Regions from separate parts of the Streptomyces sp. NPDC102437 genome, predicted to be linked through region 1. Evidence: riboswitches for the same ligand, from Rfam matches in the RefSeq annotation. Region 1 holds a riboswitch; each other region holds the start of a gene.

Region 1 (7,568 bases):
CCCGAGGGGACCGGCAAGGACGAGGACGACGAACCCGAGACCCTCGCCGAAGCGGTCAAGCGCGCCGCCGCCGAGGTCGAGGACAAGCACGGCGTCCCGCTGGAGGTGGTCGTCGTCGGCGACTGCCCGCTGGACGAGAAGCTGGCCGCGCAGATGCAGGCCGCGCGCGAGGCGATGGTCAACGCCGCCAAGTACGGTGGCGAGGGTGGCGCCGTGCAGGTCTACGCGGAGGTCGAGGGCCGTACGGTCTTCGTCTCGGTGCGCGACCGGGGTCCGGGATTCGACCTGGACTCCGTACCGGGGGACAGAATGGGCGTACGAGAATCGATCATCGGCCGGATGCAGCGCAACGGCGGTACGGCGCGGCTGCGTTCGGTGCCCGGTGGGGGCACGGAAGTCGAGCTGGAGATGGAGAGGGCGAGCGATGACCAGGACCACTGAGGCGACCGACGGCCCGGAGCGCCGGGTACGGGTCGTGCTCGTCGACGACCACCGGATGTTCCGCACCGGCGTCCAGGCCGAGATCGGCCGCACCGAGGAGACCGGCGTCGAGGTGGTCGGCGAGGCCGCCGACGTCGACCAGGCGGTCACCGTCATCACGGCGACCCGCCCCGAGGTCGTCCTCCTCGACGTGCACCTGCCCGGCGGCGGCGGCGTCGAGGTGCTGCGCCGCTGCGCCCCGCTGATGGGGGCGGTCGAGAACCCGGTGCGGTTCCTGGCGCTGTCCGTGTCGGACGCCGCCGAGGACGTCATCGGCGTCATCCGGGGCGGCGCCCGCGGCTATGTCACCAAGACGATCACCGGCGCCGACCTGGTCGACTCGGTCTTCCGGGTCCAGGACGGCGACGCGGTCTTCTCGCCCCGGCTGGCCGGCTTCGTCCTCGACGCCTTCGCCTCCACCGACGCGCCGCCGGTCGACGAGGACCTGGACCGCCTCACCCAGCGCGAGCGCGAGGTGCTGCGGCTGATCGCCCGGGGCTACGCCTACAAGGAGATCGCCAAGCAGCTCTTCATCTCGGTGAAGACGGTCGAGTCGCACGTCTCGGCGGTGCTGCGCAAGCTCCAGCTCTCCAACCGCCACGAGCTGACCCGGTGGGCGACGGCCCGGCGGCTGGTCTGAGTACGCCGGCGGGCGTCGGGAGGCGGTCCCGTCAGGCCGGTTCGAGCGAGATGTTCAGCTTCTCGCCGATCCTGCGGAAGCCGATGCCCGCGTAGATCCGCTCCACATCGGCGTCGCCCGGCTCCAGCCACACCACCCGGCAGCCGCGCTCGAAGGCGGTCGCGGTCAGATGCGCGGAGAGCGCGGCGCCGATGCCGCGGCGGCGGTAGGCGTCGGCGACGGCGAGACCGGCCAGTTCGGTGAGGCCGTCGACCGGGACGGAGCAGCCGCCCGCGCCCGCCGGTACGCCGTCGACCATGGCGAGGGCGGCGACCCCGCCGTCCCGGGCCGCGGTGCGCAGCCAGTCCGCCACACCGGCCTCGGGTTCGCCGGTGCCGCCGTATCCGTGGTGCTGGACGAGCGCGGCGGCGGCCAGCTCCGCGTCGGTGGCCGGTTCGGTGATCGTGAGGGAGTCCACCTGCTTCGGCGTCAGCAGGCCGTCCGGTGCGCAGGCCATGATCGGGGCCCGGTTCTCGACGGTGAACCCGGCGGCCAGCAGCGCGGGTTCGACCGCGGGCGCCGCACCGGGCAGGAACTCCAGCCGGGGCAGCCGGTCGTGCTCGCGGAACGCCGCGACCAGTGCGTCGAGATCGGCGGGGGTCGGCTCGGCGTCCTGGTCGGGTATGGCGTAATTGGCGTACTTGATCGACCAGTTGGGGTTGTGGCGCACCGTGAAGGGCCCTACCCGGAGGTGGTCCGGGGAGCGCTGGGCGAGCGTACGGGCGTGGTTCTGGACCTCGGCGTCCATGGTCATGTGGGGTGGTCCTCCGGCCGGTTGGGCGACGGTGGGCCGGTCCGATGGCGGTCCGGCCCGAAGGCAGTTGCTCCGATGGCGGGTCGATCCCGATCGGAGCCGGAGCCTATGCCACCCGGGTGGCCCCGGCGAAGGGCATTTGGTCGATCGGTGCGATCCGGACCGGTGACCCGGTGCGCGGGGCGTGGATCATCTGTCCGTTGCCGATGTACAGCCCGACGTGGCTGATGCCGGAGTAGAAGAACACCAGGTCGCCCGGCGCGAGTTCGGAGCGCGATACGCGCTGCCCGGCGTTGATCTGGGTGTACGTGGTCCGGGGGAGCGAGACACCCGCGGAGCGCCAGGCGGCCTGGGTGAGACCGGAGCAGTCGAACGAGGAGGGGCCGGTGGCGCCCCAGACGTACGGCTTGCCGAGCGCCCCGTACGCGAACGCGACGGCCTCGGCGGCGCGGGCGTTCGGCGCCCGGACGGGGCCGCGCGCTGTGGAGCGGTCGGCGCGGTCGGCCGACCCGTGGCCGGCGTTCTCGTAGGCGGTGCGCTCGGGCGGGGTGAGCCGGTCGAGCAGCCGCTGTGCCTCGGCCAGCTTGGTGGTGATCGTCGCCTTGTGCTTCTTCAGCTCGGCCCGGCGGGAGGTGAGCGTGGCCAGCTCCTCCTCGGCCTGCGAGCGCAGCGTGGCGATCTGGGCGACCTGCCGCCGGACCTTGGCGAGCGCGGCGGCCTGGCGGTCGCCGATGCGGTCCACGTACGACGCCCGTTCCAGGTACTGGTCGGGGTCGGAGGAGAGCGCCAGCTGCACGGAGGTGGAGAGGCCGCCGGCGCGGTACTGCGCCGCGGCGAACGAACCCAGTGCGTCACGAGAGGCGTTGAGGCGATCGGTCCGGCGGGCGGCCTCGTCGCGCAGGGTGTCGAGGGCGTGCTCGGCGGCGGTCGCCTTCTCCTTCGCGCCGTTGTACTGCTCGGTGGCGACCTCCGCGTCGTGGTACAGCCGGTCCACCTCGGCCTTGACCTGGGCGGGGGTGCGCTGCGGGTCGGCGTGCGCCGGGCCGGGCAGGGCGGCGGCGGTGGCGGCCCCGGCGAGGGCGAGGGTCGCCGCGGTGCGGGCAGCAGGGCCGGTGTACAAGCGCTGCTTGGGTTTTCGATGCGCTGCCACGAGGGCGTGCGTCCTTCCTGACGACTGCCCGCCGGGGGATACCGGTGGGCCCGCCACAACTCTCGGCGGGGCGACCGGTGCACCGTCCGCGTACGGAGCGGCGGCGATCCGGTCGTCTGGTCAGCGACGCTAAACCCGGGGCACCGGCAGGAGTCGTAATGACGCTTATTGTCCGAACTTGGCGCGGCGCTGTCGTCGAACGATCGGAAAAATTACGCCAGAGTCAGGCAATTAGTACGGAAGCGAGTGAAGTGACCGGGAAGCGGCGAAGGCGCACCTGCCCTCCGAGCGGTGATGTGGCCGGGGCTAGGCTGCGGCCTCATGGACGTACTCATTCATGTCTTCGTCGCCCTGCACATCATCGGTATCGCCTCCCTGCTTGGCGGTTTCCTGACCCAGATGAAGGCGATGGGCGCGGGCACGGCCCGGTTCGTCCCGGCGATGCTGCACGGTGCGCTGACCATGCTGGTCACCGGTGTCGCACTGGTCGGGCTCAACCAGGCCGACGGCAACCACGTCAACAACATCAAGATCGGCGTCAAGCTGCTCGTCCTGATCGCCGTCCTCGCGCTCGTCTACGTCAAGCGGGACGAGGAGAAAGTCGACAAGGGCGCCTTCGCGGCGGTGGGCGGGCTGACGCTCCTCAACATCTTCATCGCCACCCTCTGGGTCTGATCCCGCCCGCGGCGCCGCCCCGGCACCGGGGCGGCGCGGGCGCGATTCCCTACGCGGGCCGCACGCTCCCGTAGATCGGCATGTAGTAGATCGACTCCTCGCGCACGTTCGCTCCGGGCTTCGGCGCGTGGATCATCATCCCGCCGCCCTTGTAGATGCCGACGTGGCTGATGTCGTCGTAGAAGAAGACGAGGTCCCCCGGCCGCAGGTCCGCCGTGGCGACCCGGGTGCCGATCTCGACCTGGTCCCACGTGGTGCGCGGGATGTCGACCCCCGCCGCCTTCCACGCGGCCTGGGTGAGCCCGGAGCAGTCGTACGACGCCGGGCCCGTCGCGCCCCAGACGTACGGCTTGCCGATCTGGGCCCTGGCGAAGGCGAGGACCTGCTCCGCCTTGGTGGTGGCGCCGCTGTCCGAGCCGGTTCCGGTGCCCGTCCCCGTACCGCTGCCGCTCCCTGACTCCTTCGCGGCCTCCTCGGCCTTGCGGTCCGCCTCGGCCTGCTGCTTCGCCAGCTCCTGGGCCTTGCGCTTGGCCTCCGCCTCCTTCTTGCGCTCGATCTCCGCGAGCCGCGCCTTCTCCTCGGCGGTCAGCTTCGACAGCAGCGTGCGCGCCTCGCCCAGCTTCGTCTGGACGTCCTGCTTGCTGGTGCGCAGCGTGGCCTGCGTCGTCGTCAGCGTCTCCAGGCTCCGCACCGCCTCGGCGCGCTTCTTGGCCGTCTTGGCCTGCTGCGTACGGAAGTCCGTGATCGCCTTCTGCTGCCGGCTGGTCATCCGGTCCATCAGCTGGCTCTGGTCGAAGTACGACTGCGGGTCGTCGGCCAGGAAGAACGTGGCGCTCGGCGCTATGGAACCGTTGCGGTACTGCGCGGCCGCGTAGGTGCCGAGCGTCCTGCGGGCGTCGTTGAGCTTGTCGGCGCGCTTGGCGACGTCGTCCAGCAGGGCGTCGACCTTGGCGCGCTGGGCGGCGGAGGCTTCCTTCGCCTGGTTGTACTGCTGGGTCGCGGTGCCCGCCTGCCGGTAGAGGTCGTCGACCTTCTTCTGGACGTCCTCGACGCTGGGCTTCGGATCGGGCGCGGCCACCGCGCTCTGCGTGGAGAGCAGGGTCACGGACGCCAGGGCCGCCGTGGTGAGACCGATGGCCGGTGTGGTGGTGCGCACCAGGGTGCGCGGCTTGCGATGGGATGCCAAGGCCGGCATCTCCTTCCGTGGACCGCCTACCGGGTTAGCTGTCGGGTTCGGGCGGAACGGAAGGCTGCCCTACGGTCCGAGTGGGGGATAAGGACCGATTCACCCCGGTACTGCGTATGGGTCCCCGGTTCCGAACTGCCGTGGGGGCAGCCCGGATTCGGCGCAGGCGCCCGCTCGGCGTGGTTCGCCTCAAGGGGGTACGGGCCGCCCGGTCGAGCACGCTAGCCAACCCATGGTGCTGCTGGGAAGGTTGATGTTCGATATGCCCGATACGTTTTCGTTACCTGACCGCGACGGGTGGCGGAGGCCCGGAATTCCTCACGTGGAGTGGGTGGCCGGTCCCGCTGCGTGTTTGCCGCCTTCTGTGTGGTTGGCCATGCGGCCTCCGGGTGTCGGCGCGGCCGCCTAGACTCGACAAGCGATGAGCAGCCTCTTTGACGACAGCTTCCTGGCCGGCCTCCAGCACTCGGAGGAAGAGCCCCCGCCGCCCCCCGAGGACTCCGCACCCGAAGCGGTGCCGGAGGACCTCTTCGCGGGCGTGTTCGACGGGCCCCCGCCGCCCAGGGACGCCTACTACCGCGACGGCGCGCACCGCCCCGTCATCGACTCGGCGGCGCTCCTCGACGGGCTGAACACCGAGCAGCGCGCCGCCGTCGTCCACGCGGGCTCCCCGCTCCTCATCGTCGCCGGGGCCGGCTCGGGCAAGACCCGGGTGCTGACCCACCGGATCGCCCACCTCCTCGCGGAGCGCGGGGTGCACCCCGGCCAGATCCTGGCGATCACCTTCACCAACAAGGCCGCGGGCGAGATGAAGGAGCGCGTCGAGCAGCTCGTCGGACCGCGCGCCAACGCGATGTGGGTCATGACCTTCCACAGTGCGTGCGTACGCATCCTGCGCCGCGAGTCGAAGCGGCTCGGCTTCACGTCGTCGTTCTCGATCTACGACGCCGCCGACTCCAAGCGGCTGATGGCCCTGGTCTGCCGCGATCTCGACCTGGACCCGAAGCGCTTCCCTCCGAAGTCGTTCACGGCCAAGGTCTCCAACCTGAAGAACGAGCTGATCGACGAGGAGACCTTCGCCGGCCAGGCCGCGGACGGCTTCGAGAAGACCCTCGCCCAGGCCTACGCGATGTACCAGTCCCGGCTGCGCGAGGCCAACGCGCTCGACTTCGACGACATCATCATGACGACGGTCCACCTGCTCCAGGCGTTCCCGGATGTCGCCGAGCACTACCGCCGCCGCTTCCGGCACGTCCTGGTCGACGAGTACCAGGACACCAACCACGCCCAGTACACCCTCGTACGCGAGCTGGTCGGCCCGGCGGGCGAGGGCGACGCCCCGGCCGAGCTGTGCGTAGTGGGTGACGCGGACCAGTCGATCTACGCCTTCCGCGGCGCGACCATCCGCAACATCCTCCAGTTCGAGGAGGACTACCCGAACGCGATGACGATCCTCCTGGAGCAGAACTACCGCTCCACGCAGACGATCCTGTCCGCCGCCAACGCGGTCATCGAGCGCAACGAGAGCCGCCGCCCCAAGAACCTCTGGACCAACGCCGGCACGGGCGCCCGGATCACCGGCTACGTCGCCGACACCGAGCACGACGAGGCGCAGTTCGTCGCCGACGAGATCGACCGGCTCACCGACGCGGGCGACGCCAAGGCCGGTGACGTCGCGATCTTCTACCGTACGAACGCGCAGTCCCGCGTCTTCGAAGAGATCTTCATCCGCGTCGGCCTGCCCTACAAGGTCGTCGGCGGCGTGCGCTTCTACGAGCGCAAGGAGGTCCGGGACATCCTGGCCTACCTGCGCGTCCTCGCCAATCCGGAGGACACCGTCCCGCTGCGCCGCATCCTCAACGTGCCCAAGCGCGGCATCGGCGAGCGCGCCGAGGCGATGATCGACGCTCTGTCGATGCGCGAGAAGATCACCTTCCCGCAGGCGCTGCGCCGGGTCGACGAGGCGTACGGCATGGCGGCCCGGTCGGCCAACGCCGTCAAGCGGTTCAACACGCTGATGGAGGAGTTGCGCACGATCGTCGAGTCGGGCGCGGGTCCCGCGGTGGTCCTGGAGGCCGTCCTGGAGCGCACGGGCTATCTCGCCGAGCTCCAGGCGTCCACCGACCCGCAGGACGAGACCCGGATCGAGAACCTTCAGGAACTGGCCGCCGTGGCGCTCGAATTCGAGCAGGAGCGCGGAGCGGCCGGCGAGGAGGGCGCGGACGCGGCCGCGGGCACGGCCCCCGGCACGGGCACGCTCGCCGAGTTCCTGGAGAAGGTCGCACTCGTCGCCGACTCCGACCAGATTCCCGACGAGGACGAGGACGGCTCCGGCGTCATCACGCTGATGACGCTGCACACCGCGAAGGGCCTCGAATTCCCGGTCGTCTTCCTGACCGGCATGGAGGACGGCGTCTTCCCGCACATGCGGGCGCTGGGACAGGTGAAGGAGCTGGAGGAGGAGCGGCGCCTCGCCTACGTCGGCATCACCCGGGCCCGCGAGCGGCTCTACCTGACCCGGGCCGCCATGCGCAGTGCGTGGGGGCAGCCCTCGTACAACCCGCCGTCGCGGTTCCTGGAGGAGATCCCGGACCAGCACCTGGAGTGGAAGCGGACCGGGCCGATGGCGGCACCGGCCGGACCG
Region 2 (7,568 bases), on a different contig from region 1:
TCGGAGTGCGCGAAGCCGAGCACGGCGACGACGGCCGCCGCGATCACTTCGAGGACGAGGAAGATGCCGGTGATCCATGCGTTGGCACGCAGGTCCAGCAGACCGGCGAGGGTGGCGAGCACCATGACGCCGGCGCCCGCGACGGAGGCCGGGATGTGCACGATGGGAGCGAGGTAGTCGGCCGTTCCCATGGCGATGACCGGGGGCACGATCATCACGACCAGCAGCGAGAGCACGAAGACGAGCCACCCGGCGAGCCGGCCCGCCATGGTCGACACCATGGCGTACTCGCCCCCGGCGCTCGGAATGAGCGTGCCCAGTTCCGAGTAGCAGAAGGCGACCGCGATACAGAGCAGCGAGCCGATGGCGATGGTGAGGGCGGTGTACGTGCCGAGGCTGGAGAACAGGTCCGGTACGACCACGAAGAGGGTCGAGGCGGGCGTCACGCAGGAGAGCGTGAGCAGTGTTCCGCCCACGACGCCGATGGAACGCTTGAGCTTCTGTGGAGTGGGGCCGGTCGCTGGTGCGAGCGCCTGGGGAGCGCTGAGCGTTTCGGTCATCGTGCGGTTCCGATCAACAGGTGCGGTGTTCGAGCACGGGAGCGCTATCGCCTCCAGACGAGGACGTGGTGAGTGGTTTCGTCGCTCCCAGCGCGACATGCAATCCTGACGTGATCCGCAGGTCAATAGGTGTTCACCTTCGGAATTCGTTGCGACGAGGGGCCGATTCGACGGTTTGGCGCTAACAACGCGTCAATGCATGGGGATCGGGGGTGCGGGAACCGTAGCCGGGCCCGGTGGAAAGTTTCCCCCATTTCCAGCATCCGGAAGGAAGGGGCTGCCTGAGCGGGACCGACGTGCGGGGCTCACGGGTCGCGCAACCGCTGTCGTGGTGCCAGCCTGGAGTCATGGCTTGGGCGTCGTGGACGACTTGCGGTGTGTTCTCGGGACGCGGTGGCGTGCTCACGGACGAGGTCGGTGTGCTCTCCGGGGACTTGACAGTTCACACGACCTGGGCGGACGACTCGGCCCAGGTCACTGTGCAGTACACCGGTGCGATCGACTGGTTCACCATGTCGGGCAGTCCGGTGCCGTGCTGTTCGGAGGAGGAGAGCCGTAGCCTGCACGACGCGGCGGTGCAGGCGGTCCGGGGCGGGGAGGCGGCGACCGTTCCCGTACTGCCCCGCCGCGAACCACGGCGGCAGGCGGCGGAACCCGCCCAGGAGTGACATGGAGCCTGGCATCGCCCCGGGGCGTCGCCACGCCCCCATCGGAGCCGGAGTCGCGGAGGGCTGCGGCGACCAGCCCCGAGATCTCGTTCCCCGGTACTCCCCCGCCGCCCACCGGCCGGCCGAAGACCAGCCCGTCCACAAGGGCTGCGGCTCGTCGGCTGGAAGGTGATGGTCGTCGAACGCGCCCGCACCCTCGACGACGTGGGCGCGGGCATCTCCCTGCACGCCAACGGCATGCGCGCGCTGGACGCCCTCGGTGTCGGGGCGGCGGTGCGCGCGGCCGCGCGGCCCCAGTACACCGGCGGCACCCGCACCCCGGACGGCCGCCTGCTGGCGCGCATGAACGGTGCCGCGCTGGAACGGGAGCTGGGGACACCGATCGTGGGCATCCCCCGGGCCGAGCTGCACCGCCTGCTGCGCGCGGCCCTGCCTCCAAAGTCCCTGGTCATCGGGGCCGAGGTGACGTCCGTCGACCGGTCCGACGCCTCGCGGGTGCGACCGGCCGCCGGTGACACCCGGCTGGAGGCGGAGCTGGTCGTGGCCGTCGGCGGGATCGGCAGCCGGTTGCGCGGCCTGCTCTTCCCGGGACATCCCCCGTCCGGCCCACAGCGGCTCGACGGTGCTGCGCGCCATCACCGAGTCGCCGGTCGACCTGCGTGCCGACTTCGAGCTGACCTGGGGACCGGGGGCCGAGTTCGGCCGCATCGCCTTCGCCGACGGCAGGGCCGAGTGGCACGCGGTGCTCAACGCTCCCGCCGGTGTGCGCCATCCCGACCCGCTCGCGGAGGTCCGCCGCCGGTTCGACGGCTGGCACGACCCGATTCCCGCCCTGCCGGCGGCGACCCGGCCCGATGCCGTCCTGCACCATGACGTCCACGAACTGGTCGTCCCGCTTCCCTTCTACGTGGTGGGCCGGGTGGCACTGCTCGGCGATGCCGCGCACGCCATGACCCCGAATCTCGGCCAGGGGGCCTGCCAGGCACTGGAGGACGCGGCGACACTGGCCGCCGCAGTGTCCGGCGAAGCGACCGTCGAGTCGGCGCTCGGCAGCTACGACGCGGAGCGCCGACCCCGCAGCCAGTCGGTCGCGCGGGCCGCGCGGCAGGCCGGCCGGATGGGCCAGCAGCTGTCCCACCCGGCGGCCGTCGCGCTGCGCAACGCGGCGATGCGTCTCGCGCCGTCCCGTGTCACGGTCCGCACGATCCTCCGCCACACCGACTGGACACCCCCGAGGCTGGGCTGACCTCGGGACGGGGCACCCGGCGGTGCGGCGGCGGTGTCGCGTACGTCAGTAGGCCCCGAAGACGTTGTCGATGGAGCCGTACCTGGCGGCCGCGTAGTTGCACGCTGCCGTGATGTTGGCGACCGGGTCGTAGCTGTCCGTCGAGGTCCCGGGCACGTGGTAGGCCCGGAACGTCGGATCGATGATCTGGAGGAGACCCTTGGACGGCGTCCCGGCGGCGGCGTTCGAGTCCCAGTTGTTGATTGCCCGGGGGTTGCCGGACGACTCGCGCATGATGTTGCGGTGGATGCTGTCGTAGCTGCCGGGGATGTTGTGCTCGGCCATGACGGCCAGCGACTCCTTGATCCAGCCGTCCAGATCGTTGGTGTACGTCGCGGACTGCGCGGCCGGTGCGGCGGCGGACTGTGCCGGAGCCGCCGAGGCGGTGTGGGCACCGAGCAGCGGCAGCAGGAGCGCGGCGGCGCCGGTGCCCACGGCTATGAAACCGCGGGTCAGCGGGGTGGACTTGCGACGACGGTACGTACCCGTTGCGGACATGGTGGATTCCTCTCCGTCGCCTGCGGGGTGAGCTGTCGGGTTCAGGCTGGAGATGCCTGGCCGCACGCGAGCGCGGCTCCACCCCGAGCCGTTCCGGATTCCGGACCGGCGGCTTACCTGGGTCCCCCGCTCCTGCCGTGCATGGGTGGTCGGATGGTCGGACGGCGGCAGGATTCGGCGTTCCGTCCGGATTGACGGTGACCGTAGGCGAGAAGAGCCGAACGGGACAAGACCCCAATTTCCGAATGCAATTCGCCCACAAGATCGATTAACGGGAATTTCGGTAATCCACCTCACACCGCACGACCCGCTCCCCTTGCGCGGAAAGGGAACCGGCTCACGGGGCACGGCACCCCCCGGGCCCAACGTGACTCGCGCCACGAATTCACAAAAGCGGGCATTTCGCCCAGTGATCGCCAAGACCCGGTGACATTGCCTTTCCGCCCCCCGGTCGTTACAGTTTCGATGTCCTGTTATCTCCGATTGAGGTGGACGTTGCGCATCTGAGGTTCGCGAACATCACGCCGTACGGCTTTCCCCGTACGCCCGTCACGCAGTAGCAGTGCTTCGCACTGCCCGTGACCCCGCGTGGATGCGACCTCGGTGCATGAGCCGTCCTTCGCTCTTCAGGACCGCCGCACCTCCTTCCGCTGCCCGGTCGCCGCGTGGTGCTCGCATACGAAGCCCCCTTCACTGCGCTTGCGAATGCGAGGAACACTCATGGCGACACCCACCACCCCCCACGCCTCCCTCACCTGCTCGGCCCTGACCTTCCGGTGGCCGGACGGCACCACCGTCCTCGATGGTCTCTCGCTCAGCATCGGCCGGGGGCGCGTAGGGCTCGTCGGCGCCAACGGTGCGGGCAAGTCCACCCTGCTGCGGCTGCTCGCCGGTCAACTGCGCCCGTCCCAGGGGTCGGTGACCGTCGGCGGCAGTCTCGCCCACCTTCCGCAGAACATCACCCTCGACACCACACTGCGGGTGGACCGGGCCCTGGGCATCGCCGAGCGGCGCGACGCGCTGCGCGCCATCGAGGCCGGCGACGTCGACGAGAAGCACTTCGAGACGGTCGGCGACGACTGGGACGTCGAGGAACGGGCCCTGGCGACACTGGGATCGCTCGGTCTCGGCGGCATCGAACTCGACCGCGCCGTGGGGCAGTTGTCCGGAGGGGAGACCATCCTGCTCCGGCTGGCCGCGCTGCTGCTGGAGCACCCCGACGTCCTGCTCCTGGACGAGCCCACCAACAACCTCGACGTGTTCGCGCGCCGCAGGCTCTACGAAGCCGTCGACTCCTGGCGCTCGGGCGTACTGGTCGTGGTCAGCCACGACCGGGAACTGCTGGAGCGCGTAGACCGCATCGCCGAGCTCCGCACCGGTTCGGTGAACTGGTACGGCGGTGGCTGGTCGGCGTACGAGGAGGCCGTGGCCGCCGAACAGGAGGCCGCCGGCGGATGTTGCGGGCCGCCGAGGCCGATGTGCGCCGCCAGAAGCGTGAACTGGAGGAGACACAGGCGAAGCTGGCCCGGCGCCAGAGGAACGGCCGGAAGGCGGAGGCCGAGGGCGGCCTCCCGAAGATCCTGGCGGGCCGCCGGAAGCGATCGGCACAGGAGTCTGCGGGCAGGCTTCGCGGCGTCCACGAGGAGCGCCTCGGCGAGGCGCTCGAACGCCTGGAGGAGGCCGCCGACGCGATCCGCGACGACGCCGGGATCCGCGTGAGCCTCCCGCACACGGCGGTGCCCACCGGGCGCACCGTGCTGAGTCTGAACGGGCTGCGCCCCGGTTCGGGGGGCTGCGCGAGGGAACCCTCCAGGTGAACGGGCCGGAGCGCATCGCGCTCGTCGGCCGCAACGGCGCCGGTAAGACGACGCTGCTGCGCACGCTCACCGGTGAGCTGGCCCCGTTGTCGGGCGATGCCAGGACCTTCGTACCGGCGCGGTACCTACCGCAGCGGCTCGATGTGCTGGACGACAAACTGAGCGTCGCGGCGAACGTGGCCCGGATGGCGCCCGGTGTCACCGACAACCACATCCGCGCCCAGCTCGCGCGCTTCCTCTTCCAGGGCAAGCGCGCGGAACAGCCGGCGGCCACACTGTCGGGCGGCGAACGTTTCCGTGCCGCCCTCGCGGCGACGATGCTCGCCGCACCGGCCCCGCAGCTGCTGATGATCGACGAGCCGACCAACAACCTCGACATCGCCAGTGTGCGACAGCTGACCGGTGCGCTCGAGTCCTACGGGGACGCACTCCTGATCGCCAGTCACGACCTCGCCTTCCTCGAATCGGTCGGTGTCACCAGGTGGCTGCTGGTCGGCGAGGAGCTGCGGGAGACCGGCGCCGAGGAGGTGGCCGAACTGCTACGCGCCCCGATCCGTTGATGCCGGGGCTGTCGGCCTCGTGCGCCTCACAGCCGCCGGACGCGCATCACGCCGGTCAGCATCGGGAGGGTGAACTCGCCGCGGGCGGTCTCAGGTCTGCTTGCGAGGAAGGCGCGGATCCTGCCCAGCAAGGCCTCTCGCTCCTCTTCCGGCATGACGAGCACCCCGCCCGCCGACGAGGCGTGAAGCAACTGTTCGCCACGATCCATGCGGTCACGCTAGACGCGCGGTTGGCGGGTCGGCTACCTCCTTGCCGCAAGCCCGGCAGTGGCGCCGAGGCCGCCGGCCGAACGGCGGTCGGTGGGACGTGCCCGTACCGGCCGGACAGGGAAAGGGGATGCGGGCCTTCGTACGCCGGCGGCCCGCACCCCTGCCGGGGTCAGAGCCTGTCGATGATCTTGTTCATCTGCTCGATCTCGGCGGTCTGGGCCGTGACGACGGCACCGGCGAGCTTCTTCGCGTCGGCGTTGACACCGTTCTTCTGCTCGTCCTCGGCCATGGTGACGGCGCCCTGGTGGTGCCCGATCATGAGCTGGGCGAACTTCTTGTCGAAGTGCTTGCCCTTGGCGGCCTCCAGATCGCTCATGTCCTTGCCGGACATCATTCCGGGCATTGCCGAGCCGTCCGAGCCGTGATCCATCCCGGGCATGTCACCCATCGAGGACGAGGACGAGGGCAGCGGCTTGCCCCACGACTTCAGCCAGCCCTTCATCGTGTCGATCTCGGGGTCCTGGGCCTTCTCGATCGCGGTGGCCAGCTTCTTGATCTCGGGGTCGGCGGCGCGGCCGTCGGCCAGCTTCGCCATCTCGATGGCCTGCTGGTGGTGCGGAATCATCTGCTGCGCGAACTTCACGTCGGCGTCGTTGAACCCGGCGCCGGGGGTGGCCGGTGCGGAGGCGCCGGCCGAGCCGTGGTCCATGCCGGGCATGGACGAACCGTCGGACTTCGAGCTGTCGGAGGAGCCGCAGGCGGTCAGTGCCAGAGCGAGGACGGCGACGGTGCCGGCGGCCGCGAGGGTGCGACGGCGGGCGGCGGAGCAGCGGGAAGCGGACATCAGAGGTTCTTTCCAGGTGGTTGCGCCACGTCCGTGGCGCGCGAATGGGGCAGGTTCGTCCAACCGGTCCGGCCTCGAAGGGCTGGGGACCGGCGGATCCCTGTCACGTCCGCGCGATGCACACCTGGAGCAGCAGCACCCTGCCGGCCGACGGCGGCCCCCGCCGGGCCGGTCCGCGTACAGCCGTACGGCGCCCGGAGAGTGCCTGAACCGCCACGAGCGCCAGGCCCAGCGACATCAGCAGCGGCAGCACCCGGTCACGGGCGTGGGTGAATACGCACGACTCGCCGTTCATCGCGGGCATGGCTGCAGCCGCCTGAGCGAAACCGGGCCCGGCCCCCATGGCCGAGTGGCCAGCGGTCGCCTGCATGGGCTCTGGCGCGGGTGCGGCCGCCGTGACGGTCATCGCGTCGTGGCAGCCCTCCGCGGCGCTCGCGGGTGCTCCGTGCATGAGGAACAGCCCGAGCAGGACGGCGCAGAGCACGAACAGCCGGGACGCTCCCGGTGTGCGTGTCCGTCCGCGTTCCACGGCTGCCTCGATTGCTCGCTCGTACGGGTCGTACAGGTCGACGGGTCCTGCGGTGCTTGCCAGACGATACCCCCACCGGGTTCCCCGTTCCGTACTGCCCCGCCTGCCCCGGGTTCAGCGGTGGCGCTCGGCGCGCGTCCAGGCGGCGTCGCGGAGCAGGCGCAGGCCGTTGAGGCCGACGATGACGGTGGAGCCCGCCTGCTCCCACCAGTTGCGGCTGCTGCGCAACCTCGGCCTGGTCACCGGCGAGCGCCGGGGCCGCTCGGTGATCTACGCGCTGTACGACAACCACGTCGCCGAACTCCTCGACCAGGCCCTCTTCCACGTCGAGCACCTGCGCCTGGGGCTGCACGACACCCCGGCTCAGGCCACCGCCGGGGCCGACGGCACGGTGGCCGCCGCCGGCCGCTGAGGACGGTTGCGCCCCGTGGGGCGGGTACGGCTGTTCCACGGGGCAGGTACAGCCGTCCTACGGCGCGGGCAGGGCCGCCAGGAACTCCCCGAGGATCCGGTCGAACTCGTCCGGCTTCTCCATGTTGGGGTGGTGGGCGGCACCCTCGACGATCAGCTCCCGTCCGTCGGCGACCGTTCGCACCA
Region 3 (7,568 bases), on a different contig from region 1:
ACGTTCACCGTGGACCTCCGGCTGGAGCGGGAGGAGCAGTTGCACGTCGGGGTGACGGACAGTCACCCCCGCTGGCCCAGGCGGCTGCCCGCCGCCGTCCAGCAGGACAACGGCCGCGGCATGGTGATCATCCGCTGTCTGACCAAGGAATGCGGCGGCCGGCTCACCGTCACACCCACCGCCGAGGGCGGCAAGACGGTGTGGATCGCGCTTCCGTGGAGCATCCCCGTGCAGAGCTGACCGACGCGCTCACCCCGCTTCGCCGCCCGGCCGCGCCGAGCCCGCCCTCCCGAACCCGCTGCGCAACAGGGCCTGGAGCGTCGCCGCCGCGGCGCTCGCCCGGTCACCGCGGTGCACCACCGAGATCGTCCGCCGGAAGGAAGCGGGATCCAGCCGCCGCACGGACAGGGGCGTGGGCGACATCGCGGCGACCATCTCCGGGACGACCGCCATCCCGATGCCCGCACTGACCAGCGCGCACACCAGCGCATAGCCGGGCGACTCACAGACCACGGCGGGTGTCGCCCCGGCCTCGGCCAGGGCCTGCTCCACCCCGCGTCGCGGCGGATGCGTGGGCGCGCTGCTGATCAGCGGCCGGCCCGCCAGTTCGGTCACCGGCAGTCTCCCACTGCCCTCGGACAGCATCTGGCCGACCGCCGTGATCAGCACCAGCTCCTCGACCAGCAGTGGTTCGGCGAAGACCCCGGCGGGCCAGGGCGTCGCGGCGGCCGGCTCGTACACATGGGTCAGCGCCAGATCGACCTCGCCGGCGGCCACCGCCGCCACCCCCTGGGGCGGTTCGTACTCGGTGACCGCCAGCTCCACATCCGGGTGGGCACGCCGGAAGGCGCTCAGCACCGGCGGCAGCAGATGGATGCCCGCCGTGGTGAACGTGCCGACCCGCAGGCGTCCGCCGGACAGTCCGGAGAGGCGGGCCAGCTCATGGCGGGCCTGGTCCATCTCGTCGAGGACGCGCCGGGCGCGTCCGGCCAGCAGTTCGCCCGCGGCCGTGAGCCGGGCGCCTCGGTGGTGACGTACCAGCAGCGAGGCGCCCGCCTCCCGCTCCAGCTTGGCGAGCTGCTGGGAAAGGGCCGGCGCGGTGTAGCCCAGGCGTGCGGCGGCCCGGGTGATCGATCCGGCCTCCGCGACCGCCACCAGCGCCGCCAGCCGTGTCGGGTCATACATTAAGCGTTCCTTTTGGCAGACCCAGAAGATTGCAAGTACACGCTAATGGCTCAGTCGGGTCAGGGTGGACCCATGGACGCACAACTCATCGCCTTCGTCGGGGTCGCCGCAGGAATGGTCGCGCTGCCGGGCGCGGACTTCACCGTCGTCGTACGCAACGCGCTCGCCTCCCGGAGCGCGGGGGTGGCCAGCGCGCTGGGCGTGGCCGGCGGCCTGCTGGTGCACACCGCCCTGGCTGTCGCCGGGCTCGCCGCGGTGCTCGTGGCGGTGCCCGCCCTGTTGCGTACCGTCCAGCTGCTCGGCGGGGTCTACGTCCTGTACCTCGGCATCAGCGCCCTGCGCGCGGCCCGGCGCCGCGCCCCGGGCGGGGACGGTCCCGAGGACCGGCCCGCGGACCGGGGACGCGTGCGGGCGCTGCGGCAGGGCTTCCTGACCAATGCGCTCAATCCCAAGGCGCCGGTGCTCTTCCTGAGCCTGCTGCCGCAGTTCGTCCCCGACGGCCAGCCGCCGCTGCCCAGGACCCTGCTGCTTGCGGCGATCGTCGTCGCGATGGCGCTGGTCTGGTTCCCGGCCGTGGCGCTGCTCGTGGACCGGCTGGGGCGGTGGCTGCGCCGGCCGCGTACCGCGCGCGCCATCGAGGGCGGCAGCGGCGCGGCGCTCACCGCGCTGGGGCTGGTGCTGGTGACCGGCCCGCTGCCGCACTGAGCGCGGGAGCGGCCGGCGGCCCCGGCCCGCCGGACGGGCCCTTCCTCAGCGGACCCGGCCGTAGTAGACGCTCTTGGTCCAGATCTTCTCCAACCGCACCACGGAGCCGGTCCTCGGCGAGTGCCAGATCTTTCCCTTACCGGCGTAGATCCCCACGTGGTAGACGCTGCGGCCGTAGTGGAAGAAGACCAGATCGCCGCGTTTGCGGTGCGAGGCCGAGATGTGCCGCGTCCGGTTGTACTGCTGCTGGGCTGTGCGGGGGAGCTTCTTGCCCGCCTTCTTGAACGAGTAGAGCGTCAGCCCCGAGCAGTCGAAGCGGTTGGGTCCGGTGGCCCCCCAACCGTAGGGCGCCCCCCTCTTCGATGCCGCGATCTTGAGCGCCTTCATCGGCAGCGTCGCCGCCTGGGCTTGCGTCGCGGCGCCGGGGGCGAACATGGTGCCGCCGACGGCGGCGAGTGTGAGAACCGAGGCCGTACCGGCCCGGACGAGCAGAGACGGGACATGAACCTGCGCACTCATGCGCAACCCTTCGTCAGCCGCCTGTGAAGGATGACCTGTCGGGTTCGGGCTGGCGAAGTTGCCCGGCCGCGTTCGGCGGCTTCACCCCGAGGGTCGACCGGTGTTCAGGTCGACCCGTTGTGCTCGGGTCCTCCACTCCTGCCGATCCACTTCTGTCGACCAGGCATCCGGACGGCGGCAGGACTCGGCGTCCGCCCGGACCGCCCCGCCGTGGTGGCGGGGGCTTGTCGTCCCAGGGATCTTGACTCACCGGCTGCCGGATTTCCGAGCCGAAACGGGGATATGTGAGGCTCCTCACGACTGATCCGTTCGAGTGGCCCCGATGAACTTTGACGCTCCGTCGGTGATCCGGAAGGGGTTCGTACCAGGCACGGAAGGCTGGATTCCGCTCACTGTCCACGCGTGAAACGCAAGTTGAGTGGTCCCTCGGGAGGGGGACTTCCTACGCCGAACGAGCGAGGATTTTCGGTGAGGCCGTCGGGCGTGTCGAGTACGGGAGTTGGGTGAAGGGCCGCCGGACGGCGAGGCAGGGGGAGTTGGGCGGGCCCCGCCGGCGACAGGCAGGCGCGGGATTCGGTCAACTGCCCGGCGCAGGGGGTACGGTGACGCGTCCGGCCCGCCGTTCCCCGTCCAGCACGCGCAGCGCCCGAGCGAGTGTGGCGGCGTGGATGTGTGCCTCGCCGCGCTCGTGCATCAACGCGAGGGCGTCCCGCAGCGCCCGTGACCGCGCCACGAGTGCCTGTGCGGCGCGCAGTGCGCCGTAGGTGTCGCTGCCTCGGACCGGGTTGATCCGGCCTACCTGGTCGAGGACTTCGAGGTAGTGGTCGATGAACTCCCCCTCGGCGCGGGTCAGTGCGGGAAGGGGCGGGAACTCCGGTGGCCGCATTGGGCGTTCACCTCGCGCCGTGCGGCGGGAGCGAGGAATTCCGGTTCTCCAGGACGTGGTCCACCAGCCCGTACGCCATTGCGCCCGCCGCGTCGAGGATGAGGTCGCGTTCGGTGTCGGCGGTGATCTGCCCCTCGGTGCGGCCCGTGTGACGGACCAACAGAGCGGTGAGCATCGCGCGGACCCGCTCCAGTTCCCCCGCCTCGATCTCCAGGTCGGACGGCCGGCCCCGCACCGGCTCGGCGAGCTCGGGCTGCCGCACGATGACCCGCGCGCCGGGCAGTGCGTACCGCCGGCCGGGAGCGCCCGCGGCGAGCAGCGCGGAGGCGCAGGAACCGGCCTGGCCGAGACAGTAGGTCTCCACCTCGCAATCGAGGTACTGCATCGTGTCGTAGATCGCGGACATGGCCCCGAACGAGCCGCCGGGCGAGTTGATGTAGAGCGATACGGGCCGGTCCGGGGCGTCGTGCTCCAGATACATGAGCTGCGCGATCAGATCGCCGGCCGCGGTGTCGTCCACCGGGGTGCCGAGGAAGACGATCCGTTCGGAGAGCAGCTTGGAGTACGGGTCGAGGGTGCGGGTCCCGCTGGATGTGCGCTCGGTGAACTCGGGCAGCACGTGACGGGCGGTGGGACGGAACAGCATGGCGATGCCTTTCCTCCGGGGTCTGTCCAGGCGTTGCAGGGGGCCGCAGCGGCTTCCGTAGAAAATGTACAGGACGTACAGACGGCTAGGATGGGAGTGTGATCCTGGTGATCCACTAAAATCCCAGGTCAGAGGTTGTTTTGACTGTTCGCCGAGGGCGGATTCTTGGTAAGTGCCCACGCGGCAGTCATATTTGGCGTAGCTCGGCTGGCTCCCCGCCGTCGCGCACGGCGCGGACCTGTTGGGCGCCTTCGGGCTCCATCCGGAGGTCGAGCCGAAGGAGATGCTCGCGCTGGCGGCGGAGCGGCTCGTGGTTCCGACCGACGAGCTCTTCGCCCAACAGGAGGACGACCGGCTCGCCCAGGGCGTCGCCCGCACGCTCACCCGGCCGGAACTGTCCGAGGCGGAGGCCGTCGGCTGGCTGGACGCGATCGAGAGGGACTTCGCCGCCGGCCGGCGCGGCGCCCCCACCGTGGCCGCGCACACCTCCAACGCCATACGCACGCTGCGGACGCTGTACCTCCTCGCCGGCACCGGTGTCCGGATCGCCGGCTCCCCCACCCCGGGCGCCCGCGGAGGCGCTGAAGCGGCGTCTGACAGAGGTGCCGGCCCTGACCTTCCAGGGGGCGTGACGGGCGGGTGCCACCGCGTGGTGAGGCACGTATCCGGGAGACGCGTCTCATCGGCAGGCGCCCGACGGCCAACCAGAAAGGTCAACGAGTTACCGAACCCGCATCGGGCGGGCCGATCACACGAACGGCTGGTGAACCCGGATACCCCCGTAGGCTCAGCGGGCCAGGCGGCCCAGCAGCGAACCGGCGGCGACGATGCCGACCAGTGCCGCGAAAGCGAGGACCGCGAGGTCGAGGCCGAGGTGGGCCTGGGTGCCGATGAGCAGCCCGCGCAGGGCGTCGACCTCGTAGCTCAGCGGGTTCACCCGGCTGACGGCCTGGAGCCAGCCAGGCATGAGGGCGACCGGGTAGAGCGCGTTGGAGGCGAAGAAGAGCGGCATCGTGATGGCCTGGCCGATGCCCATCAGCCGGTCGCGGGTGAGGACGATCCCGGCGATCGACATCGACAGGCAGGAGAAGAACGCCGAGGCGAGCACGACGACCACGACGACGCCGAGCAGCCGCAACGGGTTCCATGTCATGCCGACACCGATCAGCGCGGCGATCACGATGACGACCGCGGCCTGGATCACTGCTTTCACCCCGGCGGCAAAGGCCTTGCCGGTCACCAGGGCGGTCCGCGGCGTCGGTGTGACCATGAGTTTGGTGAGGACGCCGGAGTCCCGTTCCCAGATGATCATGATTCCGTAGAAGATCGCGATGAACATAGCGGACTGGGCGATGATGCCGGGCGCGAGGAAGTCGAGATAGGGAACGCCGCCGGTGGGGATGGCGTGGATGCGTGAGAACGTCACGCCGAAGATCAGCAGCCAGAGCGCGGGCTGCACGGCGCGGGTGTAGATCTCGGTGCTGTCGTGGCGCAGCTTCTGCATTTCGACCACGCACATCGCGGTGACCCGCGCGGGTGTGACGCGCCAGCCGGTTCGGGGCGGTGGCGGGGTCAGCAGCAGCGCGAAGCGCTGATCCAGCGGGCCGGACTCAGCCGAGGCGGGATGCGGTGCGACGGGTACGGCGGACATCTCGGAACGCTCCTCTCCCCTCGTTCTCCGCGGCGGAACCGGGGCCGTTCAGAGCGCTTCCGGAGTGGTATCGGAAGACGTCCTCCAAGGACGGTGGCGGAAGCTCCGTCTCGCCCGATTCTCTTCGGTGGGAGACGAGTTCGCCCTTGAGCTGGGCAGGGGTGCCGAGCGCGCGGAGTCGGCCGAGGTGCATCAGCGCGAGCCGGTCGCAGCGCTGGTCGGCCTCGTCCATTGAGTGGGTGGTGACCAGCACCGTCATGCCGGTGCCGACCCGTATTTCGGTGATGCGGTCCCAGACGCTGTCGCGCGCGATCGGGTCCAGGCCGATGGTCGGCTCGTCCAAGATCATCAGCCGGGGCGCGCTGACCAGTGCCTGCGCGAGTTCGAGGCGGCGGACCATGCCGCCGGAGTACGTGGCGGTGAGCCGGTGCGCGACATCGCCGAGTCCGACCGCGTCCAGGGCCTGGGAGACCCGCGCGGCGCGCTCGCGGCGGGGTACGTCGAACACGCGGGCGAAGAGCTGGACGTTCTCCTGGCCGGTGAGGCTCGCGTCGGCCGACAGCTGCTGCGGTACGTAGCCGAGCAGGCGCCGCACCGCCATCTTGTGCCGAGCCGCGTCATGGCCGAACACCTCGATGACGCCGGGCGGCACGGGCAGGAGCGTGGTGATCGCGCGCATCGTGGTGGTCTTGCCCGCGCCGTTGGGCCCCAGGAGGCCGAACACCTCCCCCTCGTCGACCAGCAGGTCCAGGCCGTCGACGGCCTTCGTGTCACCGAAGCTGTAGCTCAGTCCGGTGCAGTTGAGGGCGGGGGCGGTTTCTGTGGTCACGCGGTCTCATCCCCGTGGCTTCGCAGTGAGGCGGCGAGTCTGTGCAGGGCCGGGAGTGCGGCGGTGAGTGCTGCCTGGTCGGCCGCGTCGAGTCCGGCCAGGTGTTCCCGGAACAGCGCCTCGCGACGGGCGTGCCAGTCGCTCAGCTTCCCGACCCCCGCCGGGGTCGGATACAGCAGCGCGGCCCTCCTGTCTCCGGGGTCCATCTCCCGTCGCAGCAGTCCTTCGGTGGCGAGGTGGTTCACGAGGGTGCTGACCGAGTTGGGCGCGAGACAGAGGCGATGCGCGGCTGTGCAGACGCGGATGCCGGGTTCCGCGGCCACCAACCGCAGGAGTTCGGCGTGCGCCCCGCGCAGCCGGGGCGCCGACTGGCCGCTCCACAGCCTTCGCCGGGCGAGCCTCTGGACACGGGGCAGAAGTCCGGCGAGCTCATCAGGTAGATCACCTGCCGCCATCTGGCCATTTTAGCTCTGTATGGGACCTAATGTGTGCTGTCCCCGGTGCAGGGCAGCGGGGCCGCCGTCCCCCGGTGAGCGGGAGGCGACGGCCCCGGTTCCGGGGAACGCGGGAGGCGACGGCCCCGGTTCCGGGGAACTCCGGCGTGCACCCTGCCTCAGCGCGTACGCCCGCCGCCTGCGACCTCGCCAAGGGAGCGGCTACCAGGGGCGATCAGGCGTCCGACGACGTGGCCAGGCGCGCGACTGCGGCATCGGCGGTGCCGTGCTCGGTTCGGACATTCTGATCGTCAAGTACGGGAGCCGTAAGGAATTCGGTTCCGTGGGGGACATCGATTACGTCGCTCTGCTGAAGGTGGCCCCGTTTCGACCAAGTCCTCGTCGGTCTCGGTGATCTGCTGGGAGGTTCCTGAACCGCCCTAGCAGCGACCGAGGATCGGTTCCCGCGTCTGGTCGGCCTGTACCTGCCCTGCTGTGCATACCTGGCCGCGTCCGGTGACGAATCCCGAGGGCCTTCGCCCGGAGCCTGGAGGCGGTGGTTTCTCCAGCCGGGACCGCAGCCCCCGGCCCGGTACGTTCGCCCTGCCGATGGCGGAGAAGGCGTTGATCCTGGAAGTGAGACGCCCACCTGCTATCCACGCCTCTTCGAATTGCGGGACGGGTCTCGCACGAAGTCCGTCCTTCTGCCAAGG
Region 4 (7,568 bases), on a different contig from region 1:
ACGTACGGCAGGAGTCTTCCCATGTTCTTCTGGCACGTTCCCGCCCCCAACGAGGCGATGCTCATCTCCGGTTCCAAGAGCCGGCAGACCCTGGACACCCAGTTCCGGATCGTCACCGGGCACGGCAGTTTCGTGCTCCCGGTGAAGCAGAAGGCGCGCATGCTCTCGCTGGCGCTGCGCGAGGCGGAGATCACCGAGGACTGCGTGACGCAGCAGGGCATCCGCCTCAACGTCCGGGCCGTGGCAGTCTTCAAGGTCGGCGACGACGCCGTGTCCATCGCCAACGCGGCCCGCCGTTTCCTGACCGAGCAGGAGCAGATGGAGGAACTCGTCGGGCGGATCTTCGCCGGGCACCTGCGTTCCATCGTCGGCGGGCTGACCGTGGAGCAGATCATCCGTGAACGCAACCGGGTCTCCCAGGAGGTCATCGCGGGCAGCCACGGCGAGATGGAGAAACTCGGCATCGTCGTGGACGCCCTCCAGATCCAGGAGATCGACGACGCCACCGGCTACATCAAGAACCTCGCGGCCCCGCACGCCGCCGCGGTCGCCAGCCAGGCCCGGATCGCCGAGGCCAAGGCCGACCAGGAGGCCAGCCAGCGCGAGCAGCAGGCCGCCGCGCTCAAGGCGGAGTACGAACGCGACACCGCGATCAAGCGGGCCGGCTTCCTCGCCGAGACCGAGCAGTACAACGCCCGCGCCGCACAGGCCGGACCGCTCGCCGGCGCCAGGGCCTCGCAGGAGGTCATCGAGGAGCAGACCGCGCTGGCCGAACGGCAGGCCGCGCTCGCCGCGCAGCGGCTGGAGGCGGAGGTCCGGCGCCCGGCGGACGCCGAGGCGTACCGGCAGCGCACCCTGGCGGAGGCGGCCCGGGACCGGGCGAAGTTCGAGGCGGACGGCAACGCGTACACCGAACGGACCCTCGCCCAGGCGCAGGCCGACGCCAACAGTGCGCGCGCCGCGTCGCTGCGTGACGGCAACCAGGAGCTCATCGCCGCCAACCGCATCGTGGAGAACCTGCCCGCCCTGGCCGACGCCGCCGCCCGGGGCATGTCCGGCGCCGACCTCACCGTGCTCAACGGCACCGATGGCGTCAACGAGTTGGCGGCGGGCGTCGTCGGCCAGGGGCTGGCGATCCTCCACTCGCTGCAACGGGGCGTGGACCCGGTGAAGCGGCAGGAGGACGGAATGAAGGGCGGGCGGACCCGATTGGTCAAAAGGGCGCCGGAGATGCCGTAGAGTTGTGTTCACCGACGCGGGGTGGAGCAGCTCGGTAGCTCGCTGGGCTCATAACCCAGAGGTCGCAGGTTCAAATCCTGTCCCCGCTACTGAAGAATTCAGGCCCGGCACGCATGCAGCGTGCCGGGCCTGATTCGTTTTGCTGTGCCCATTCCCCCCATTGGCCGAAGAGGATTCGCCGCTCCGTTCCGGTCCGGCGAGCCTGGGGGTGGGGCGCGGTACCGTCCGCAGCCGCGCGCGTACCGGGCAGGAGACCACAGGTGTGGAAGCGGGAGAGGCGGCGCGGCAAGCATGTCGGGGGCGGTGCCGGTACCCGGCGGTTCGTACGGATGCTGCCCGCCCTGATGATTCTCGGCGGGCTGGTGTTCGACGCCCTCACCCCGCCGATTTTCACGGCCATCCCGCTGTTCGTGGCCGCTCCGCTGATCGCCGCCCCGTTCTTCTCGCTGGCCAGCACTGTCCGCACCGCTATCGCCGCGATGCTGGCCGTCATCGCGCTGCGGCTGTACACCAGCTCGTTGCCGGAGGCCGTGCCGTTGATCGAGCTGCTCACCCTGGCCACCGTCTCGGTCCTTGCGGTGGTGATCAACGGGGTCGTGCGGCGCGGCAACGAGCAGCTGGCCTCCGCGCGGTACATCGCGGAGACGGCCATGCGCGCGGTGCTGCCGCAGCCGGCCGACCGGATCGGCGGACTGCATGTCGCGGCGCGGTACGAGGCGGCACAGGCGGACGAGTTCGTCGGCGGTGACCTGTTCGCCGTGGCGGACACCCCGCAGGGGGTGCGGCTGGTGGTCGGTGACGTACGGGGGAAGGGGCTCGACGCCGTCGAGACGGTGGCGGTGGTCATCGGGGCCTTCCGCGAGGCGGCCGAGCAGGAATCCTCGCTGGAGGGGGTGGCGCGGCGGCTGGAGCGGGCGCTGGCGCGGGAGGAGGCGCGGCGGGGCGGGCTCGATGTGCTGGAGGGCTTCATCACCGCCGTGCTGGCCGAGATCCCGTACGGGCTGCCCCTGGTGCGGATCGTCAACCGCGGGCACCCCGAGCCGATCCTGCTGCATCCGGACGGGGCGCTGGAGGTGCTGAAGCCCTCCGTGCCCGCGCTGCCGATCGGGATGGGGCTGGGAGCGTGGCCGGAGTGCACGGACGAGTGGGATCTGCCGGCCGGGACGACGCTGCTCCTCTACACGGACGGCCTCTCCGAGGCGAGGGACGCCGAGGGGGTCTTCTACGATCCGGCGGCCCGGCTGCGCGGGCGGATCTTCCCGGGGCCCGAGGAGCTGCTGTCCGCCCTGACCGATGACGTGCGCCTGCACACGGGCGGCGAGACGACCGACGACATGGCGTTGCTCGCGGTCGCACGTCCGGCCGAGGGGCAGCCGGACCGGCGAAGGACCGTGCGGATCGTCGGTGCTGAGGAGACGTGAAAAGACGGAAGGGACGGACAGGGACGGTGGCGTGGCGGGCCGATGCCACCGTGCGTAATCGAAAGGCGCCGCTCCGCATAACGTTTGACGCAACGTCAGAAACGGGGTAGTGACTGAAGGTCGGTCAACTCGTCCGGTTCCACCCGCTTGTGTCCCGTAAAGTCCAGGCCAAGGAAGTGAACGATCAGTGGGAACAGCTTGGAATACGGCCCCGGTGTCTATTAACGTTCGATAACGCAGCGCGGTCGTCCCAGCCGTCATCAGTGGCGGCGCCGTGCGCGAGCGCCGAATTCCGCAAGGGAACCGGGGAACCACCTACATGGGGTGAATCGGACACCTGTGTCTCGTGAGAGACGGAGGGGCCCGTAGGAGACCTTCCTGCTCCGAACCCGTCAGCTAACCCGGTAGGCGAGAAGGAAGGAAAGGAGTGCGCCCCCGTGGCGTCCAACAAGCCTGCCCCCGAGGCCCCGTCCCGGTTCGATCACGACTACGGCACCGGGCCCGAAGGCGACTTCACCGGCAATTTCACGGGTGAGTTCACCAGTGAGCCCGACCGCGGCTGGGACGAGTGGAACCCCACCGAGGAGACCGTCCGCCCCGTGCGCGGCAGGCACCGCGTCGCCAAGCAGCGCAACGGTCTCGCCCGTAGCTCCACGGTGCTGGGTGTCGGCGTCATAGCGGCGGTCGGCGCGGGTGGCATGGCCTCCGCGCAGAGCAAGCCGCCGGTCTCCATCTCCATGCCCGACGCCATCACGGACAACCTCCCCGACGCCAAGTCCCTTCCCGGCGTGGGCGCCCTGTTCACCGACGGTTCCGAGGCGGACAAGACCCAGGTCGCGGCCGCCACCGCCCCGCTCACCACCGCCGGAATCACCACCGCCGAGGCCGAGCAGGGCACGACGGACGCGGGCGAGGCGCTCCGCGCCCGCATCCTCCAGCAGGCCGAGCAGCAGCAGGACGCCGCCGACGCCGAGGCCAAGGCGGCCGAGGAGAAGAAGGCCGCGGAGAAGGCGGCCGCCGAGGCCCAGAAGCAGCAGGACGAGGCCAAGGCCAAGGTCGCCGCCGAGAAGAAGAAGGCGGAGGAGGAGGCCAAGAAGAAGGCGGAGGCCGCCCGGCTCGCCAAGCTCGCCGCCAGCTACGCCATCCCGACCTTCTCGTACACGATCACCTCGACCTACGGCCAGGCCGGTTCGATGTGGTCCTCCGGCTACCACACCGGCCTCGACTTCGCCGCTCCGACCGGCACCCCGATCAAGGCCGTCCACGGCGGCACGATCAAGTCGGCGGGCCTGGCCGGCTCGTACGGCTACCGCACCGTGCTGGAGCTGGAGGACGGTACGGAGATCTGGTACTGCCACCAGTCCTCGATCGGCGTGAGCGTCGGCCAGAAGGTCAGCACCGGGGACACCATCGGCCGGGTCGGCGCGACCGGCAACGTGACGGGACCCCACCTCCACCTGGAGGTCCACACCGCCTCCGGTACGGGCATCGACCCGATGGCCTGGCTCCGCGGCAAGGGCCTCAACCCCTGAGAACACCGGCGGTCCTGACGCTCACCCCCCGACGTCAGGGCTGCCGGTCTGTTGTGGGCGGTCGGTCGCGGGCGGCCTCATGAGTGATTCGGAATAGCGAGTTATCCGGAATCCGTTGATTCACTTATGACTTCACTTCGTAAGCTGGGCCCTTCCGACCTCCAGGTCTTCCCGCTCGCTCTCGGCGGCAACGTCTTCGGCTGGACCGCCGACGAGGCACAGTCGTTCGCGGTGCTGGACGCGTACGCCGCGGCGGGCGGCAACTTCGTCGACACCGCCGACGGGTACTCCGCCTGGGTCCCGGGCAACGAGGGCGGCGAGTCCGAGACCGTCATCGGCAAGTGGCTGGCCGCGCGCGGCAACCGCTCCGACATCGTCGTCGCCACGAAGGTCAGTACCCACCCCCGGTACCAGGGGCTCGCGCCCGCCAACATCAAGGCCGCGGCCGAGGAATCACTGCGCCGGCTCGGCACCGAGTACATCGATCTCTATTACACGCACTTCGACGACGAGACCGTGCCGGTCGAGGACATCATCACCGCCCTGGACCAGCTGGTGAGGGAGGGCAAGGTCCGCGAGATCGCCGCCTCCAACATCGGCCCCGCGCGGCTCCGGGCGTCCCTGGACTTCTCGGAGCGCGAGGGGCTGGCCCGTTACGTCGCCCTGCAGCCGCACTACAACCTGGTCTCCCGCGACACGTACGAGGGCGAGCTCCAGGACACGGTGGCCCGCGCCGGGCTCGGCGCTGTGCCGTACTTCGCCCTGGCGTCCGGTTTCCTCACGGGTAAGTACCGTCCGGGCACGTCGGTGGAGAGCGCGCGGGTAGAGGGCGCCCGTCGGCACCTGGAGTCGGAGCGCGGTCAGAAGGTCCTGGCCGCGCTGGACAAGGTTGCCCAGGAGCGCGGTGCGGAGATCGCGACCGTCGCGCTGGCCTGGCTCGCCTCCCGGCCGACCGTGGCCGCGCCGATCGCCTCGGCCCGTACGGTCGAGCAGCTGCCCGCGCTGCTGGCCGTCGCGGACCTCACCCTGACCGAGCAGGAACTGGCCGAACTCACCGAGGCATCCGCCTGATCGTGCCTGCCGCCTGACCGCGTCCGGCCGCTGCTGTCCTAGTGCGGTGGCTGCTGCGGCAACAGGTAGGGGTTGTAGCCGGGTCCGGGCGCGGGGGCGTTGAGGTAGGCGCCGTACTGCGCGTGCGGAGGGAACGGCCGGGCGTACGGGGGTGACGGCAGACGGTGAGGGCGCAGGAGCCCCGCCGCCTGTGCCGCGTACGCCAGGGCGGGGGCGGCCACCTCTCTGCGCTGCCAGAGGTGGTGCAGCAGCTCCAGCTCACGATCGGTGAAGTCCGGGCCGGCCGCCCCGCGGCGGGCCTGAAGACGCAGCGAAGCCAGTGAGATCGCGAACGATTCGTACTCGGCGACGGCCTGGGCGGCCGCCTTTCCCTGGGCCTTCGCCGTGGCCTCGACCTGCGCCGCTGTTTGCGCAGAGGGCCAGGGGGCGGGCCCGGGCACGGGTCCGGGTGCGGCCCCAGGGGCCCATCCGGGCCCGTAGGGGATCGCCCGGCTCCCCCGGGCGGTGACGGCGTACTGGCGGCGTGCCGCGTCGCGGGCCAGGCCGCGGGCCCGCATCGAGGAGAGGGCGAGCGGCTCCGCCGGGCTCAGCCAGCCCGCCGCGGCGTAGGCGGGCAGCTCGGCGGCGAGGGTGCGCAGCTCCCGCCGGCGCGACCAGATCGCCAGCCAGGTCACCAGGCCGAAAACCGGGACCATGAACACCGCGTACACGGCGTAGAAGCCGTACGGGCTGAAGACCGCCGAACCGTTCCACAGCGAGTGCATGCCCATGGCGAGGACGAGCCCCAGCAGCGGCAGCAGGAAGCGGCGGACCCGCCGGCGCCGGGCGCTCGCCGCGGCGAGCCCGAAACCTATGCCGGTCAGCACTGTGAAGAGCGGGTGTGCGAACGGCGACATCACCGCCCGTACGAAGAACGTCGCGGCCGTCACCGATACGACGCCCGAGGTGCCGATCTGCTGGTCCTGCCCGAAGGCGTTGCCGAGGTAGAGGATGTTCTCCGTGAAGGCGAAGCCGCTCGCGGTGATGCCGGCGATCACGACGCCGTCGACGATCCCGTTGAACTCCCGTCTTCGGAACAGGAAGATCAGCAGGACCGCGGCGGCCTTGGCGCTCTCCTCTACGACCGGGGCTATGACCGTGGCGCCGAGGGTGTCGGCGTTCGACGGGTCCGCGGTGGTCGTGGCTATCCAGCGGGTCGCGAACGAATTCGCCAGGATCGCCACCAGAGCTGCGGCGAACGCACCCCAGGCGAAGGCGAACAGCACATTTCGCCAGGGGCCCGGATCGACCCGGTCGAGCCAGCGGAACGCCGCCAGCAGGAGCGGCACGGGCAGCACGGCGAGGCCGAGGCCGACGAGGAAACCCTGAGTGCCCGTCTGATCGCGGACCAGGGCCAGGATCGCCAGACCGCAGAGCGCGAGCACCGTGAACACCGCCGCGAGGCGGAACGTCCGGCTGCGCCACACCATGCCCACCCGGCGCGGCCGGTAGCGCCAGTGCCTGCGCTCCGGCACGGCAGCCAGGATCTCGCCGACCCGCTGCTCCTCGAGGAGCGGGACGGCCGGCTGCGACTGCTGCTGGACAGACCCGTCGGACACCACGCAATGACCCTAACCAGCAGCACTGACACCTGACCATGGGGCGCCCGCGCCCACGGCCCCGTCTCAGCTGCGCGCGAAGAGCAGGTCGTGCACGACATGGCCCTTGTCCAGGCCCTGCCCCTCGAACCGGGTCAGCGGCCGGAACGCGGGCCGGGGCGCGTAGCCGCCGTCCGCCACGGTGTTCTCGAAGAGGGGGTGCGCGGTGAGCACCTCCAGCATCTGCTCGGCGTACGGCTCCCAGTCGGTCGCACAGTGGATCACCGCCCCCGGCTTCAGCCGCTGCGCCACCAGATCGAGGAACTCCGGCTGGATCAGCCGCCGCTTGTGATGGCGCTTCTTGGGCCAGGGGTCGGGGAAGTACACCCGCAGCCCGTCCAGCGAGTCCGGCTTGAGCATCTCGCGAAGCAGGATGATCGCGTCGCCGTTGGCCACCCGGATGTTGGACAGGCCGTTCCGGTCCGCGAGGCCGAGCAGATTGCCCTGGCCGGGGGTGTGCACATCGACGGCGAGGATGCCCGTGCCGGGGTCGTCGGCGGCCATCTGCGCGGTGGCCTCGCCCATCCCGAAGCCGATCTCCAGCACCACCGGGAGCCCGTCGAACAGCTCGGGCAGGTCGAGGACGCGCTGCCCGTCGATGTCCAGGCCCCACTTCGGCCAGAGCCGCAGCAGGGCGTCCTCCTGGCCGGGCGTGACGCGGCTGCGGC

The links. Region 1 has a riboswitch for cyclic di-AMP ahead of ACIRJP_RS07765 (NlpC/P60 family protein). Riboswitches for the same ligand answer to the same signal wherever they lie in the genome.
Region 2: linked by a shared signal. The riboswitch ahead of ACIRJP_RS26235 (transglycosylase SLT domain-containing protein) and the one ahead of ACIRJP_RS07765 (NlpC/P60 family protein) in region 1 are both predicted to bind cyclic di-AMP.
Region 3: linked by a shared signal. The riboswitch ahead of ACIRJP_RS16985 (C40 family peptidase) and the one ahead of ACIRJP_RS07765 (NlpC/P60 family protein) in region 1 are both predicted to bind cyclic di-AMP.
Region 4: linked by a shared signal. The riboswitch ahead of ACIRJP_RS21295 (M23 family metallopeptidase) and the one ahead of ACIRJP_RS07765 (NlpC/P60 family protein) in region 1 are both predicted to bind cyclic di-AMP.

What each region holds. Positions count from the first base shown of each region.
Region 1 is NZ_JBIWKI010000004.1:231,176-238,743, reverse strand. It holds gene ACIRJP_RS07790 (PspC domain-containing protein) at 1-441, shown strand, start outside; gene ACIRJP_RS07785 (LuxR C-terminal-related transcriptional regulator) at 425-1,120, shown strand; gene ACIRJP_RS07780 (GNAT family N-acetyltransferase) at 1,152-1,913, opposite strand; gene ACIRJP_RS07775 (NlpC/P60 family protein) at 2,020-3,063, opposite strand; gene ACIRJP_RS07770 (hypothetical protein) at 3,385-3,738, shown strand; gene ACIRJP_RS07765 (NlpC/P60 family protein) at 3,788-4,933, opposite strand; cyclic di-AMP (ydaO/yuaA leader) riboswitch at 4,932-5,097, opposite strand; gene pcrA (DNA helicase PcrA) at 5,346-7,568, shown strand, end outside.
Region 2 is NZ_JBIWKI010000022.1:44,912-52,479, forward strand. It holds gene ACIRJP_RS26220 (APC family permease) at 1-560, opposite strand, end outside; gene ACIRJP_RS26225 (hypothetical protein) at 908-1,228, shown strand; partial or broken gene ACIRJP_RS26230 (FAD-dependent monooxygenase) at 1,376-2,474, shown strand; gene ACIRJP_RS26235 (transglycosylase SLT domain-containing protein) at 2,520-3,011, opposite strand; cyclic di-AMP (ydaO/yuaA leader) riboswitch at 3,016-3,169, opposite strand; partial or broken gene ACIRJP_RS26240 (ABC-F family ATP-binding cassette domain-containing protein) at 3,732-5,388, shown strand; gene ACIRJP_RS26245 (hypothetical protein) at 5,415-5,597, opposite strand; gene ACIRJP_RS26250 (DUF305 domain-containing protein) at 5,768-6,442, opposite strand; gene ACIRJP_RS26255 (hypothetical protein) at 6,546-6,971, opposite strand; partial or broken gene ACIRJP_RS26260 (transcriptional regulator) at 7,168-7,383, shown strand; gene ACIRJP_RS26265 (alpha/beta fold hydrolase) at 7,441-7,568, opposite strand, start outside.
Region 3 is NZ_JBIWKI010000011.1:243,526-251,093, reverse strand. It holds gene ACIRJP_RS17000 (ATP-binding protein) at 1-240, shown strand, start outside; gene ACIRJP_RS16995 (LysR family transcriptional regulator) at 250-1,185, opposite strand; gene ACIRJP_RS16990 (LysE family translocator) at 1,258-1,890, shown strand; gene ACIRJP_RS16985 (C40 family peptidase) at 1,936-2,409, opposite strand; cyclic di-AMP (ydaO/yuaA leader) riboswitch at 2,413-2,585, opposite strand; gene ACIRJP_RS16980 (hypothetical protein) at 2,987-3,295, opposite strand; gene ACIRJP_RS16975 (ATP-dependent Clp protease proteolytic subunit) at 3,303-3,938, opposite strand; partial or broken gene ACIRJP_RS16970 (DUF2785 domain-containing protein) at 4,159-4,452, shown strand; gene ACIRJP_RS16965 (ABC transporter permease) at 4,729-5,592, opposite strand; gene ACIRJP_RS16960 (ABC transporter ATP-binding protein) at 5,552-6,421, opposite strand; gene ACIRJP_RS16955 (MarR family winged helix-turn-helix transcriptional regulator) at 6,418-6,876, opposite strand.
Region 4 is NZ_JBIWKI010000015.1:177,013-184,580, forward strand. It holds gene ACIRJP_RS21280 (SPFH domain-containing protein) at 22-1,239, shown strand; tRNA gene ACIRJP_RS21285 (tRNA-Met) at 1,255-1,328, shown strand; gene ACIRJP_RS21290 (PP2C family protein-serine/threonine phosphatase) at 1,500-2,660, shown strand; cyclic di-AMP (ydaO/yuaA leader) riboswitch at 2,934-3,086, shown strand; gene ACIRJP_RS21295 (M23 family metallopeptidase) at 3,098-4,192, shown strand; gene ACIRJP_RS21300 (aldo/keto reductase) at 4,319-5,263, shown strand; gene ACIRJP_RS21305 (PrsW family intramembrane metalloprotease) at 5,302-6,861, opposite strand; gene trmB (tRNA (guanosine(46)-N7)-methyltransferase TrmB) at 6,928-7,568, opposite strand, start outside.